2 regions of the Bradyrhizobium sp. PMVTL-01 genome follow, and region 2 is predicted to be linked to the other one. Evidence: predicted binding sites of a transcription regulator. Region 2 holds the regulator's gene; the other holds the start of a gene.
What was found. Region 2 encodes HrcA, which represses chaperone genes, less so after heat shock. Its sites were predicted from a motif close to GTTAGCACTCNCNNNNNGNGAGTGCTAAC; they were not measured.
Positions count from the first base shown of each region.

Region 1: the regulator HrcA is predicted to act here: its motif matches at 4,809-4,837, upstream of ACRQ5Q_RS16260 (co-chaperone GroES).

Region 1 covers NZ_CP193982.1:3,422,503-3,429,751, forward strand. Annotated here, with positions in the region: tRNA gene ACRQ5Q_RS16230 (tRNA-Asn) at 1-54, shown strand, start outside; gene ACRQ5Q_RS16235 (slipin family protein) at 394-1,557, shown strand; gene ACRQ5Q_RS16240 (hypothetical protein) at 1,716-1,871, shown strand; gene lepB (signal peptidase I) at 1,909-2,226, shown strand; partial or broken gene ACRQ5Q_RS16250 (GIY-YIG nuclease family protein) at 2,334-2,622, opposite strand; gene groL (chaperonin GroEL) at 2,763-4,403, opposite strand; gene ACRQ5Q_RS16260 (co-chaperone GroES) at 4,452-4,766, opposite strand; gene ACRQ5Q_RS16265 (usg protein) at 5,165-5,452, shown strand; gene ACRQ5Q_RS16270 (cupin domain-containing protein) at 5,789-6,316, shown strand; gene ACRQ5Q_RS16275 (NupC/NupG family nucleoside CNT transporter) at 6,454-7,249, opposite strand, start outside.
Region 2 covers NZ_CP193982.1:185,881-193,129, forward strand. Annotated here, with positions in the region: gene dnaK (molecular chaperone DnaK) at 1-817, opposite strand, end outside; gene ACRQ5Q_RS00860 (hypothetical protein) at 1,210-2,151, shown strand; gene pncA (bifunctional nicotinamidase/pyrazinamidase) at 2,237-2,959, shown strand; gene grpE (nucleotide exchange factor GrpE) at 3,091-3,708, opposite strand; gene hrcA (heat-inducible transcriptional repressor HrcA) at 3,805-4,893, opposite strand; gene rph (ribonuclease PH) at 5,076-5,789, shown strand; gene rdgB (RdgB/HAM1 family non-canonical purine NTP pyrophosphatase) at 5,801-6,436, shown strand; gene hemW (radical SAM family heme chaperone HemW) at 6,453-7,249, shown strand, end outside.

The DNA.
Region 1 (7,249 bases), 3.2 Mb from region 2:
TTGGTAGAGCAGATGACTGTTACTCATCCTGTCGCGGGTTCGAATCCCGCTCCAGCGCTCCGTTTCAGCCTGATAAGCTGATACCTCTGAAGGGGACCGGACGCGCGCTTCAGTCGCCGTCCGGCCGCATTGCCCAAAAGGCTTTCGTCCGAACAACGACACTGTGAGACCGGCTTTGCGCCGCGGGTAGATACCGCTTGCGCCGATGCCGGGTGGCTCCGCACGGCCGCGCGACAGGCGTCGCGCGATCGCGCGCGTGCGCCCGTCGCGACGCAAGCTCAAGCCCCGGCCCGCCGATTTTTCAGGAAGCGTCGTCCGTGTCCTCACGTCCTTTGCAAACGCAACCCGCCATCCGGCCGCGTCCGGCCGGAGGCAACATGATGGAGGCGTGCGATGACTTCTGAACAGACTTGGCATCTGCTGACGCTGAACGTGACGGTGAAGGATGGCGAGCGTGCGTTGCTGACGCGCAACGGGCAGCTCGTGCGCGTGCTCGCGCCCGGCAAGCACCGGCTGTTCGATCCACTGCACGAGCTGAAGGCCGAGGTGCTCGACGTGGTCCGCAGCGAATTTTCTGCGGAGCGCTACGCGGTGCTGAAGGCCGCGCGGCCCGATCTTGCCGCCGAGCTGTTCGAGGCGGTCGAGACCAGGGCGGACGAGATCGCCATCGTCAGCCTCGACGGCCGGCCCGTGCATCTGATGACGCCCTGGCAGGTGCGCGTCTACTGGAAGGTCGCAACGCGCATCGATGTCGAGCGCATCGATGTGTCTGCTGATCCCAAGGTCAGCGCGCGGCATCTGGCCATGATCGAGCGCAACCGCTCGGCCGTGACGTCCGAAACGGTGGTCGAGAACCACGAGGCGGGCCTGCTCTATGTCGAGGGCCGGCTCGTCGAGCGGCTCGCGCCCGGCCGGCACGCCTTCTGGACCGTCGGCCGCAAGATCGAGGTGAAGCGCCTCGACCTGCGGCCCCAGGCGGTCGAGATCACCGCGCAGGAGATGCTGACCAAGGACCGCATCGCGCTGCGGGTGACGCTGACGGCGTTCCGTAAGGTGGTCGATCCCGAGCGGACGGTTGCGACCGTGCCCGACGTGGATGCGTGGCTGTACCGCTTGGTGCAGTTCGCGATCCGCGAAGCGGTCGCGGGCCGGACGCTGGACGAGGTGCTGTCTGCGAAGGCGGCGCTGGATGCGGAGCTGCGCGACTATGTGCGCGCACGCGTCGCGGAGTCCGGCGTGGAAGTGACGGAGCTCGGCGTCAAGGACGTGATCCTGCCCGGCGAAATCCGCGAGCTGGTGAACAAGGTGGTGGAGGCGGAGCGGGTCGCGAAGGCGAACCTGATCCGCCGGCAGGAGGAGACCGCGGCGACGCGTTCGCTCCTGAACACCGCCCGCCTGATGGAGGAGAACCCCCTGCTGCTGCGGCTCAAGGAGCTGGAGTCGCTGGAGCGGCTGGTCGAGAAGGTCGGCCGCATCGACCTCCATGCCGGCGACGGCCAGGGCCTCGATGCCCTCCTGACCCGGCTCGTGCGCCTGAAGGCGCCCGACAGCGCATGAAACCGAAGGGCCGCCCACGGGCGGCCCTTCACATCCGCGTCGCTTGCGGTGAACGCGATCCGCGCGACGCGCGACCAATTCGCAGGTTCGCGGGGGATTGCACGCGCGCGCAGGTTGCGTACTCTCGCGACGACTATTGTCTTGATCGGGGCAGGCGCATGAGCACTTTTCAGGAGAGCATCCGGCCCGCGGCGCGATCCAGCGAATGGAAGGCGATCGTCGTCCTGATCCTGCTGATCCCGGTGCCGTGGTCGCCGCCGTTCCTGGTTCGCTTCTTCCTCTACCAGCCGTTCAACGTCCCGTGGGCTCGATGACGCCGACGCTGGTGGTCGGCGACTACGTCTTAAGGAGGTGTTCGCCGATGCCGCGTGCGGAGGCGATGACCAGGCGAAGGCCAAACGCTGGCGCGAGACGCTGCCGAACGGCGCGAACTATGTGACCTACGACTGCATCGACAACGGCTTCCTCGACAACACCAGCGTCTACACCGTGTCGCCAGGCCATTTGTTCGTGCTCGGCGACAACCGCGACAACTCCACCGACAGCCGCATGATGAGTGCGATGGGCTTCATCCCGATGGACAATCTGATCGGCAAGGTGACGCGGATTTTCTGGTCGCTGGACGAGAACGGCGATCCGCATATGGAGAGGCTGGGGAAGGTGGAGTGAGGGGACCGTCGTCCGGGACGGCGCGGGACGCCTGGTTGCGCCACGCTATATCCGGCTGTCATTCCGGGGCAGCGCGAAGCGCTGAGCCCGGAATCCATCAATCTGGCTCAGCTCGCAATTTCTGGATATAGGTCGATCCACTGAGGATTCTTCTCCTCAATAAGCCGGACCTTCCATTCCCTTCGCCACTTCTTCAATTCCTTCTCGCGTGCGATGGCGGTGAGGAGATCGTCGTAAATCTCGAACCAAAACGAGCCTGTCGACAGAGTATCTTTTGCTGAAACCGGCGACGGCTTTGCTCTTATGCTCATGGATGCGGCGGACGATGTCGTTCGTCACGCCGATGTAGAGCGTACCGTATTTCTTGCTGGCAAGGAGATAGACGTAATAGGCCATGTGCAAGTAGTGAAATGGATTCCGGGCTCGCGACTTCGTCGCGCCCCGGAATGACCAATTGTACTACTTTGGCGTGTATCGCTCAAAACAAAAACCCGGCATCGCTGCCGGGGTTTCGTAGTCCTCGAGGTAGCCGGACCTTAGAAGTCCATGCCGCCCATGCCGCCGCCCGGGGGCATCGCCGGGCCGGCGCCGCCCTTCTTGGGCAGCTCGGCGACCATGGCTTCCGTGGTGATCAGGAGCGCGGCCACCGAGGCAGCGTTCTGGATCGCGGTGCGGACCACCTTGGTCGGGTCGATGATGCCCTTCTTGACGAGGTCGGCATATTCGCCGGTCTGGGAGTCGAAGCCGTAATTGTAGGCCTTGTTCTCCAGGATCTTGCCGACGATCACCGAGCCGTCTTCACCGGCGTTGATCGCGATCTGGCGAGCGGGCGCCGACAGCGCCTTGCGCACGATCTCGACGCCGGTCTTCTGGTCGTCGTTCTTGGTGCGCAGGCCCTTGAGCTGCTCGGAAGCACGGAGCAGGGCGACGCCGCCGCCCGGGACGATGCCTTCCTCGACGGCCGCGCGGGTCGCATGCATCGCGTCATCAACGCGATCCTTGCGCTCCTTCACCTCGACCTCGGTCGCGCCGCCGACGCGGATCACCGCGACGCCGCCGGCGAGCTTGGCGAGACGCTCCTGGAGCTTCTCACGGTCGTAGTCCGAGGTGGTCTCCTCGATCTGCGCCTTGATCTGGGCCACGCGCGCCTCGATGTCGGCCTTCTTGCCGGCGCCGTTGACGATCGTGGTGTTCTCCTTGTCGATCATCACCTTCTTGGCGCGACCGAGCATGTTGAGCGTCACGTTCTCGAGCTTGATGCCGAGATCTTCCGAGATCGCCTGGCCGCCGGTCAGGATCGCGATGTCCTGCAGCATGGCCTTGCGGCGATCGCCGAAGCCTGGAGCCTTGACGGCCGCGACCTTCAGGCCGCCGCGCAGACGGTTCACGACCAGGGTCGCGAGCGCTTCGCCTTCGACGTCCTCGGCGACGATGACCAGCGGCTTGCCGGTCTGCACCACCGCCTCGAGCAGCGGCAGCAGCTCGTTCAGCGAGGAGAGCTTCTTCTCGTTGATGAGGATGTAGGCGTCGTCCATCTCAACGCGCATCTTGTCGGCGTTGGTGACGAAGTAGGGCGAGATGTAGCCGCGGTCGAACTGCATGCCCTCCACGACGTCGAGCTCGGTCTCGAGCGACTTGGCTTCCTCGACGGTGATGACACCCTCGTTGCCGACCTTCTTCATGGCGTCGGAGAGGAACTTGCCGATCTCGGCATCGCCGTTCGCCGAGATGGTGCCGACCTGGGCGATCTCGTCGTTCGAGGTGACCTTCTTCGAGTTCTTCTCGAGGTCAGCAACCACGGCTTCGACCGCGAGGTCGATACCGCGCTTGAGGTCCATCGGGTTCATGCCGGCGGCGACCGACTTGGCGCCTTCCTTCACGATCGCGGCCGCGAGTACGGTCGCGGTGGTGGTGCCGTCGCCGGCCGCGTCAGCGGACTTGGAGGCGACTTCGCGCACCATCTGCGCGCCCATGTTCTCGAACTTGTCCTCGAGCTCGATCTCCTTGGCGACGGTGACGCCGTCCTTGGTGATGCGGGGCGCGCCGAACGACTTGTCGAGCACGACGTTGCGGCCCTTCGGACCGAGCGTGACCTTCACCGCATTGGCGAGGATGTCGACGCCGCGCAGCATCTTGTCGCGCGCTTCAACCGAGAATTTGACTTCTTTGGCTGCCATCTGGAATTTTCCTTGGATAATGTTTGACTGGAGGGAGGAGAGGGGCTCTTAAGCCGCCTTCTTCTTGGACTCGTTGACCTCGAGAACGCCCATCACGTCGCTCTCCTTCATGATCAACAGGTCCTGGCCGTCGATCTTGACCTCGGTGCCGGACCACTTGCCGAACAGCACGCGGTCGCCGACCTTGAGGTCGATCGGGATCAGCTTGCCAGCTTCGTCGCGGCCACCCGGGCCAACGGCGACGACTTCGCCCTGGGAGGGCTTTTCCTTGGCAGTGTCGGGAATGATGATGCCGCCTGCGGTCTTCTCTTCTGCGTCGATGCGCTTGACCACGACGCGGTCGTGAAGCGGACGGAATTTCATGCAGTCCTCCTAAACATTTGCACGAGTTGAGGATTTTGGATTGTTAGCAATCGATGCCCGCGAGTGCTAGCACGAGCGAGGTTGAAATAGGACAGGATTTTTGCGGGGGCAAGGGCTTCTAGCAGAAAAATCAGCACCCGGAAGCGGGGACTGCCAGAATCTCTTTTCCATCGTTAACCAGCCTGGAGGCCTCTTCGAGGCCCCTTGGGAGACCGTATTAGCACGGAGACATGTCTGCTGCTAACGCATTGAACTTCAACAGCTTGTTAAACTTTTGGGCTTGAGATGGGTTGTCAGTTTGCGTCACATTTCTCTCATGTGAGCGCATCGATTCCGGGTGGCTCCCGGGGCATGGATCAAGCCACCCCCTGTATGCGCTCCTGCAAAGGAGGTTTGGCATGGGACTGCGCGTTGGGGGTGTTTCCGAAGACTTCCGGAAACAGATGCTGGGCTACGGGCTGACGACGGCACAAATTCTCTACCGGATGCCGGATCATCCCTCGCTGCTCCAGACCTATGTCTGGCAGAACTACGACATGTTTCCAAAATTCCCGGCGCTGACGGATTTCCTGGCCTTCTGGCAGGAAAAGCTCGACGGTCCGCTCCATTCGGTCACCGTGGCGCATTCCAAGCTGATCAAGCCGGCCGAGCTGCGCGCCGTCGACGGCGTGTTCCGGCTAAATTGATTTAAGGCGTGGTCTCGTCGGGTGGGCAAAGGCGCGCTCCTCGCGCGCCGGGCTTGCCATTGCTCCGCGATCGCATCCGATATGGTGGGCACGCTTCGCTTTCCCCACCCCACGAACACGCTGCTACTCCTGGCTCATCATGCGGGAGATTAAGTCGCGGGGGAACGGATACGAGACGACGGCCGTTCGCCACGACAGCTTCGGACAAGCTACGAGCGGTCGGCTCCATCGCGTCTGCTGGCCCGAGCCCGCAATTGCTGCCTGGTCCAGGACTGGCTAGTCTGCCGTCGGGTTGCACCCGTCCGGCGGGCGCGGCCCAGATCAGGGAGGCAGACAATGGCCAGGCAAAAGGCATCAAGACCCGCAACCAAGACCGCGGTGAAGAAGCGGAGCGGCGCCAGGGCCGCGGCGCGGTCCTCCGCGCGCAAGGCGGTGAAGGCAAAGGCGCGCACCACCGCACCGAAGAGGCCCGCACGTCGGAAGCAGCGCATCGCGATCAGCCATCACCGCGAAGAAGACTTCAAGGCCGACGGCTTGCGCGCCTACGCAAAATACCGCGACCTCGGCATCGCCGATGCGACCCATGGCCTCGCGCAGGCGCATGTGATCCGCCTGCAAGGCCCCTGCGATCCGGCAGAGGTCTCAAAGCTGCATTTCCACGACGTCGAATTCCAGATGGTCTATGTGCTCAAGGGCTGGGTGAAAACCTACATGGATGGGCAGGGCGAGACCTTGATGAAGCAAGGCAGCGCCTGGACCCAGCCGCCGAAGATCAAGCACATGATCCTGGATTATTCGGACGATGTCGAATTGCTGGAGGTGATCCTGCCGGCGGAATTCAAGACGGTGGAGCTGAAGGCTTAGAGGCGTAGGTGTCGGAGGGGGCGCCCAGGTCTCTCGCTCGTCATTGCGAGGAGCCCTTGCGACGAAGCAATCCAGACTAACTCCGTAGACGCATTTCTGGATTGCTTCGCTTCGCTCGCAATGATGGGTGGACAGAGCTAACTCAACACCCCCACCACTGCCCCGATCAAGCACGTGGTCAGCGTCCCCGATACGATCGACTTGAGTCCCAGCGCGTTGATCTCCTCGCGCCGCTCCGGCGCCATCACTCCCAGGCCGCCGATCATGATGCCGAGACTGGCGAAATTGGCGAAGCCGCACATCGCGTAGAGCATGATCAGGCGCGAGCGCGGGTCGAGCGCATCGGGCGGCAGCTTCGAGAAGTCGACATAGGCGATCAGCTCGTTGAGCACGGTCTTGGTGCCCATCAGGCTTCCGGCCGTCACCGCCTGGTCCCACGGCAACCCCATCAGCCAGCACACCGGCGCCATGACGAGGCCAAGCAGGCGCTGCAGCGAGATCGCGGCGCCCCCGATGTTTGGCAACAGGCCGAGAATGGCGTTGACGAGATAGACCAGCGCCACCAGCACCAGCAGCATCGCGACGATGTTGATCAGCAGCTCGATCCCTGCGCTCGCGCCCTTCACGATCGCGTCCATCGTGCTGGCGACCTCCATCTCCGGATCGTCCAGCGCGCCGCCGGTGCGCTTGTCGGAGGTTTCCGGCACCATGATCAGGCTGACGAGGATCGCCGCCGGTGCGCCCAGCACCGAGGCGATGACGAAATGGGCTGCGGCGTCGGGGATGAGCGGAGCCAGCAGCGTCGCATAGAGCACCAGCACCGTTCCGGCGATGCCGGCCATGCCGCCGGTCATGACCAGGAACAATTCGCTGCGGGACATTTGCGAAAGATACGGCCGCACGAACAGCGGCGCCTCGACCATGCCGAGGAAG
Region 2 (7,249 bases):
GCGTCGTCGACGACAGCTCGATCTTGGCCTTTTCAGCGGCTTCCTTCAGACGCTGAAGCGCGAGCTTGTCGTTGCGCAGGTTGATGCCCTGCTCCTTCTGGAACTCGTCGGCGAGATAGCCGACCAGACGCATGTCGAAATCTTCGCCGCCGAGGAAGGTGTCGCCGTTGGTCGACTTCACCTCGAACACGCCGTCGCCGATCTCGAGAATGGAGATATCGAAGGTGCCACCGCCGAGGTCGTACACGGCGATCGTGCCGGCCTTGGTCTTGTCGAGGCCATAGGCGAGCGCGGCCGCGGTCGGCTCGTTGATGATGCGCAGCACTTCAAGGCCCGCGATCTTGCCGGCGTCCTTGGTCGCCTGGCGCTGGGCGTCGTTGAAGTAGGCGGGAACGGTGATGACGGCCTGCTCGACCTTCTGGCCGAGATGGGCTTCCGCGGTCTCCTTCATCTTCTGCAGGATGAAAGCGGAGACCTGCGAGGGCGAGTAGGTCTGGCCGTCGGCCTCGACCCAGGCGTCGCCGTTGGAAGCCTTCACGATCTTGTAAGGAACGAGCTTCTTGTCCTTCTCGACCATCGGGTCGTCGTAGCGGCGGCCGATGAGGCGCTTCACTGCGAAGAACGTACGCTCTGGATTGGTAACGGCCTGGCGCTTGGCAGGCTGGCCGACGAGGCGCTCACCGTCGTCCGTCACGGCGACGATCGAAGGCGTCGTGCGCATGCCTTCGGAATTCTCGATGACTTTGGCGTTTTTGCCGTCCATCACGGCGACGCACGAGTTCGTGGTGCCGAGGTCGATCCCAATGACCTTTCCCATGGTCCTGATATCCTTCTTTTTGCGGCAGGTTGGCTGGGCCCAGAAGGCACCCAAACCGAAACCCCCTAAGATCAAACATCCGCGATATTGCGATGATTGAGGCTCATATAGGAGGGGGGCAGGGGCCCGCAAGGACCGGAGCAACGTTTCGGCCGTGAAAACATTGGGTTTTAGGACATCATATCCGGGCTCGACCGCCCTTGCGGGTGAGGAGATATTAACAGGTCCGGCGGATCGCCACCCCGCCCCGGCAACCCGCCACACCCTGTTACGGCAAGGCCAAACCCGCTAAAAGTCGGCCGGCCGACCGCCGCGCCAAGGGCTGCTTCGCGCGACAAAGCGCCCGGCGCCGACCATCGAACGGCCTCAATGTGAACCAATCAGAGTGCCCAATGAAGCTGATCCGCCCCCTCGCCGCGCTCACCCTCCTCGTTGCCTCCGCGCTTCCGGCCATGGCTGCCGACGCCGTTTTCCCGCCGGGCCTGCGCCTCGGCATGGTGCCGCTGGTCGGCCTCGGCACGGCAAAAACCTTTCCGGGCTTCGAGAGCGAGGACGGCAGCGTCAAGGTGCTGATCACCGAGCTGCCGCCGGCGGCCTATGGCGAGGTCGTGAGCGCCTTCAATTCCAATCCGGCCGGCGCTGGCGGCGTCAAGCAGGATAAGATCGAGACGCCCGCGGGCCTTGCCTATTTCACCACCGAGAGCGGCAAGGCCGGGGAGACCCCGGTGAAACGCTATTCGATGATCGTGCCGGGCGCCGGCTTCTCCGGCTATGTCGCGGTGCAGATCCCGGAGAATGCGACCAAGATCTACACCGACGAGGCGGTTCGGCAGATGTTCGCGAGCGCCACCACCCGCAAGCAGGTCTCGACCGAGGAGCAGATCGCCTTGATGCCGTTCAAGATCACCGATCTCGCCGACTTCAAGGACATCCGCACGCTGGCGCCGGGCTCCAGCATCATCCTCGCCGACGGCAACGAGAGCGCAGGCTATGAGTCGAAGCCGTTCATGATCCTCGGCCTGATCGGCGCGACCCCGCAAGCCGCCGACGATCGCGCCCGCTTCGCCCAGGAGGCCGCGCTCCAGATCCCCGGCGTGCGCGAATCCCGCGTCACCATGTCGGAGCCGATCCGCATCAACGGCCAGCAGGGCTTCGAGACCCGGATTGACGGCGTCAGCGGCAAGGACAAGACGCCGGTGACCGTGGTGCAGTGGATCCGCTTCTCGAGCGGCGGCGCCTCGCTGCGCATCATCGCCAGCGCCCCGCGCGACCAGTGGCAAGCCGCCTTCACCCGCTTCCGCGCCGTGCGCGACGGGATCCAGCCGAAGGGGTAGCCCAAGCCCTCACCAAACCCGGCTGCATTTTCGGGCTTCTGTTCGTATACTTCCCCGGTTGGATCATCCCGGCGGGAGACGAATGATGCTGGATCGGCGACAAATCTTGGCAATGCTTGGAACGACGGCGCTGGCGACCCTCGCGCCAACCGCGCCGTTTGCAGCGGCATCGATCAAGCCGGACGATGCGTCCGCGCTGCTCGTGATCGACGTGCAAAACTGTTTCCTGCCCGGCGGCAGCCTTGCGGTGAAGGAAGGCGAACAGGTGGTGCCCGTCATCAACAAGATGGCCAAAGCGTTTGCGAACGTGGTGATGACGCAGGACTGGCACACGCCCGGCCACGTGTCGTTTGCGTCGGTGCATTCCGGCAAGAAGCCGTTCGAGACCATCGACCTGCCCTACGGCAAGCAGGTGCTGTGGCCGGATCATTGCGTGCAGGGCACCGATGGCGCCGCGCTGTCGAAGGACCTGTCGATCCCGCATGCCGAGCTCATCATCCGCAAGGGGTTTCACAAGGACGTCGACAGCTATTCAGCGTTCCTCGAAGCCGACGGCAAGACCTCGACGGGCCTCGCCGGCTACCTGAAGGGCCGCAAGATCAAGCGCGTGTTCGTCGCTGGCCTTGCGACGGATTTCTGCGTCGCCTGGACCGCGCTGGACGCACGCAAGGCGGGCTTCGAGGTCTATGTGGTGGAAGACGCCTGCCGCGGCATCGACACCCAGGGCTCGCTGGCAAAGGCCTGGGCCGACATGGCCAAGGCCGGCGTGAAGCGGATTCAGTCCGCGGATATCGCGGTGAGTGCGTAGGCGGCGCTGAGGAGCGCGCTCCTTCGCGCGCGCCTCGAAGGATGAAGGGCCCCGCCGTAACATCTTGCCCTTCATGGTTCGAGGCGCCGCGCAAGGGCGCGGCTCCTCACCACGAGGGAGGGTTCTAAGACTCAGTTCGTCGCGCCGCTCGACTCGTTGTTGTTCGCCGCGGGCGCAGGCTTCGCGCCGCCCTTGGCGACACCGACCAGCGCCGGGCGCAGCACGCGCTCGCCGATGGTGTAGCCGGCCTGCACGACCTGCACGACGGTGCCCGACGGCACCGACGCATCGGGCACTTCGAACATCGCCTGCTGGAAGTTCGGGTCGAATTTCTGGCCCAAGGGATCGAACTTCTTCACGCCGTGCTTTTCCAGCGCGTTGAGCAGCGAGCGCTCGGTGAGCTCGACGCCCTCGATCAGCGAGGTCAGCCCGGGATCGGCCGCAGCACGCGCTTCGGCCGGAACGGCATCGAGCGCGCGCTGGAGATTGTCGGCGATGTCGAGCACGTCGCGGGCAAAGCCGGTGATGCCATAAAGACGGGCGTCAGCGACCTCCTTCGTGGTGCGCTTGCGCAAATTCTCCATCTCGGCCAGCGTCCGCAGCATGCGATCGCGCGCCTCGGCTGCTTCCTTCTGCAATGTCTCCACCGAGCCGGGCTCGGGATCGTCGGGCATGATGTAGGGTTTTGACACCACGGGCTCGCCGGTCGCTGCAGTCGTGTCTTCGGGTTGCCGGTCTTGCTCGGTCATCGGCTCTGATCTCGAACTCGTTTCCAGGGATTGTTGGCCCGGATATCGTGCCTAAGCGTCCGAAAATCAAGCGCCCGTGATCGGCGCAAACGCCGGTCAGCCCCCCAGGAGGCGGCTGACGATGCGGGCGGCGTAGTCGACGGTCGGGATCACGCGGGCGTAATTCAGCCGCGTCGGCCCGATCACGCCCAAAACACCGACGATGTGGCCGGCGGCATCCCGATAGGGCGAGATGATCGTGGAGGAGCCGGACAAGGAAAACAGCTTGTTCTCGGAACCGATGAAGATGCGCACGCCCTCCGCGGTCTCGGCCCGGCCCAAGAGGTCGATGACGCCGCGCTTGGTCTCGAGATCGTCGAACAGCAGGCGCACGCGCTCCAGATCCTCCAGCGCGTGCAGATCTTCCAGCAGATTGGCGTGGCCGCGGACGATCAGCTGGCGGTCCTCGTTCTCGCCGCCGGACCAGCTGGCGATGCCGGCCGAGATCACTTTCTGCGTCAATTGATCGAGCTCGGCGCGGGCTTGCCCGAGCGCGGTTTCGAGCTCGAGCCGCGCCTCGGCCAGGGTCCGCCCGCGAATCCGCGCATTGAGGAAATTGCCGGCTTCGGTGATCGCGGACGATGGAACTCCGGGCGGCAGCGTCAGCACGCGGTTTTCGACCTGGCCGTCCTCGCCGACCAGGATCACCAGCGCCTTTTCCGGTTCCAGCCGGACGAATTCGATGTGCTTGAGCCGCGCATTGGATTTCGGGGTCAGCACCACCGCTGCCGCACGGGTCAGGCCCGACAGCCGCGTCAGCGCCTGGTCCAGTGCCGCCTCGACCGACTGGGCCTGGCCGACCGTGGCAAGCTGGCTCTGGATCGACTGCCGTTCGGCCTCGGTGAGATCGCCGACCTGCATCAGGGCGTCGACGAAGAAGCGCAGCCCGAGTTCCGTCGGCAGCCGGCCCGCCGAGGTGTGCGGGGCATAGATCAGGCCGAGCTGTTCCAGGTCCGCCATGACGTTACGGACCGAGGCCGGCGACAGCGGCGTGGCGATCAGGCGGGAAATGTTGCGCGAGCCGACCGGCTCGCCGGTTGCGAGATAGCTTTCGACAATTTGACGAAAGATGTCGCGGGAACGCTCGTTGAGCTGGGCGAGGCCTGCGCGCGGCGCGATCAGATGGATCGGATCGTGATGGGCCACAGACGGTTAACTCCTCTCAGATGCTCATAATTTGTCCATCCGGGACGGTTCTGACAAGCGTGGCGTTTGCGGGGTGGAAAACCGGGGGCGATTAAGCGCTGATCTTCCCCCTTGCCGCTCACCCTGACCCCACCTACAAGCACCGCGAACAGCCCTTTTCCGAAAGTTTTGGAGGATTTCCCATGCGGCCAAGCCGCCGTGCGCCCGACGAATTGCGCCCCGTGACGCTGGAGCGCGGCGTGGTCAAATATGCGGAAGGCTCGTGCCTGGTGAAATTCGGCGACACCCATGTGCTGGTCACCGCCACGCTGGAAGACCGCCTGCCGCCGTGGCTGAAGGGCCAGGGCCGCGGCTGGGTCACCGCCGAATACGGCATGCTGCCGCGCGCGACCTCCGAGCGCACCCGCCGCGAGGCCTCGGCCGGCAAGCAGAGCGGCCGCACCGTCGAGATCCAGCGCCTGATCGGCCGCTCGCTTCGCACCATCGTCGATCTCGAAGCGCTCGGCGAGCGCCAGATCACGGTCGATTGCGACGTGCTCCAGGCCGACGGCGGCACCCGCACGGCCTCGATCACCGGCGCCTGGGTCGCACTCGCCGATTGCATCAACTGGATGAAGGCGCGCAACATGATCAAGGCCAACGTGCTGCGCGACAACGTCGCCGCGATCTCCTGCGGCATCTACAACGGCACGCCGGTGCTCGACCTCGATTATGCCGAGGATTCCGAGGCCGAGACCGACGCCAATTTCGTCATGACCGGCGACGGCCGCATCATCGAGGTGCAGGGCACCGCGGAACGCGAGCCGTTCACGGAAACCGAGTTCCTGGCGTTGATGGCGCTGGCGCGCAAGGGCGTCGCGCGTCTCGTGGACTTGCAGAAACTGGCTGTCGCGTAGTCAATAGGCCCATGCACCGCCGAATCACCGGAAAGCTCGTCATCGCCACCCACAATCCCGGCAAGCTCGCCGAGATGGAGGAGTTGCTTGCGCCGTACGGGATCGAGGCGGTGTCGGCCGGTGAGCTCGGCCTGGACGAGCCCGCGGAAACCGGCAACGACTTCGGCAGCAACGCCGCGATCAAGGCGATCGCGGCGGCGAAGGCGACGAAGCTTCCCGCGTTCGCCGATGATTCCGGTATCGTCGTCGACGCGCTCGACGGCGCGCCCGGCATCTACAGCGCGCGCTGGGCCGGCCCGACCAAGGATTTCAACGCGGCGATGGCCCAGATCGAGCGGCTGTTGCAGGAACGGGGCGCGACCACGCCCGACCGCCGAACGGCGCATTTCGTCTCCGCGCTCTGCGTGGCGTGGCCGGACGATCATCTCGAGGAGGTCGAGGCCCGGGTCGACGGCACGCTGGTGTGGCCGCCGCGCGGCACTGCCGGCTTCGGCTACGATCCGATGTTCCTGCCCGATGGCCACAGCCGCACCTTCGGCGAGATGGAAAGCATCGAGAAGCACGGCCTGCCGCCGCTCGGCCTCGGCCTGTCGCATCGCGCCCGCGCCTTCGTGAAACTGGCGGAGATCTGCCTTGAGCCGCGCTAGAGCGTTGTCGAGCGAAGTGGATGCCGGTTCGCGCCGGGAAAACGCGTCAAGACAGGAATCGGAAGCCTTCGGCGTCTACGTGCACTGGCCGTTCTGCCTGTCGAAGTGCCCCTATTGCGACTTCAACAGCCATGTCCGCCACGCCGCGATCGACGAAGCGCGGTTTGCGTCGGCCTTCGCGCGCGAGATCGCAACCACGGCCGAGCGCGCGCCCGGACGTGAAGTGACCTCGATCTTTCTGGGCGGCGGCACGCCCTCGCTGATGCAGCCTTCAACAGTCGGCGCGGTGCTCGATGCGATCGGCAAGCACTGGACCGTCGCCGGCGACGTCGAGGTGACGCTCGAAGCGAACCCGACCAGCGTCGAAGCCACGCGCTTTGCCGGCTATCGTTCAGCCGGCGTCAACCGCGTCTCGCTCGGCGTGCAGGCACTCGACGATGCCTCGCTCAAGGCGCTCGGCCGCATGCACAGCGCGCGCGAGGCGCTCGATGCCGTCGCCATCGCGCGCCGCTCGTTCGACCGCTATTCGTTCGACCTGATCTACGCCCGCCCCGACCAGACGCCGGCGATGTGGGCCGACGAGCTCAGGCACGCCATCGATGAAGCGGCCGAGCATCTGTCGCTCTATCAATTGACGATCGAGGAAGGCACGCCGTTCTTCGGCCTGCACCAGGCCGGCAAATTGAAGACGCCGGACGAAGCGGTCTCACGCGCGCTCTACGACGTCACGCAGGAGACCTGCGACAAGCTTGGGCTACCCGCCTACGAGATCTCCAACCACGCGCGGCGCGGCGCCGAGTGCCGGCACAATCT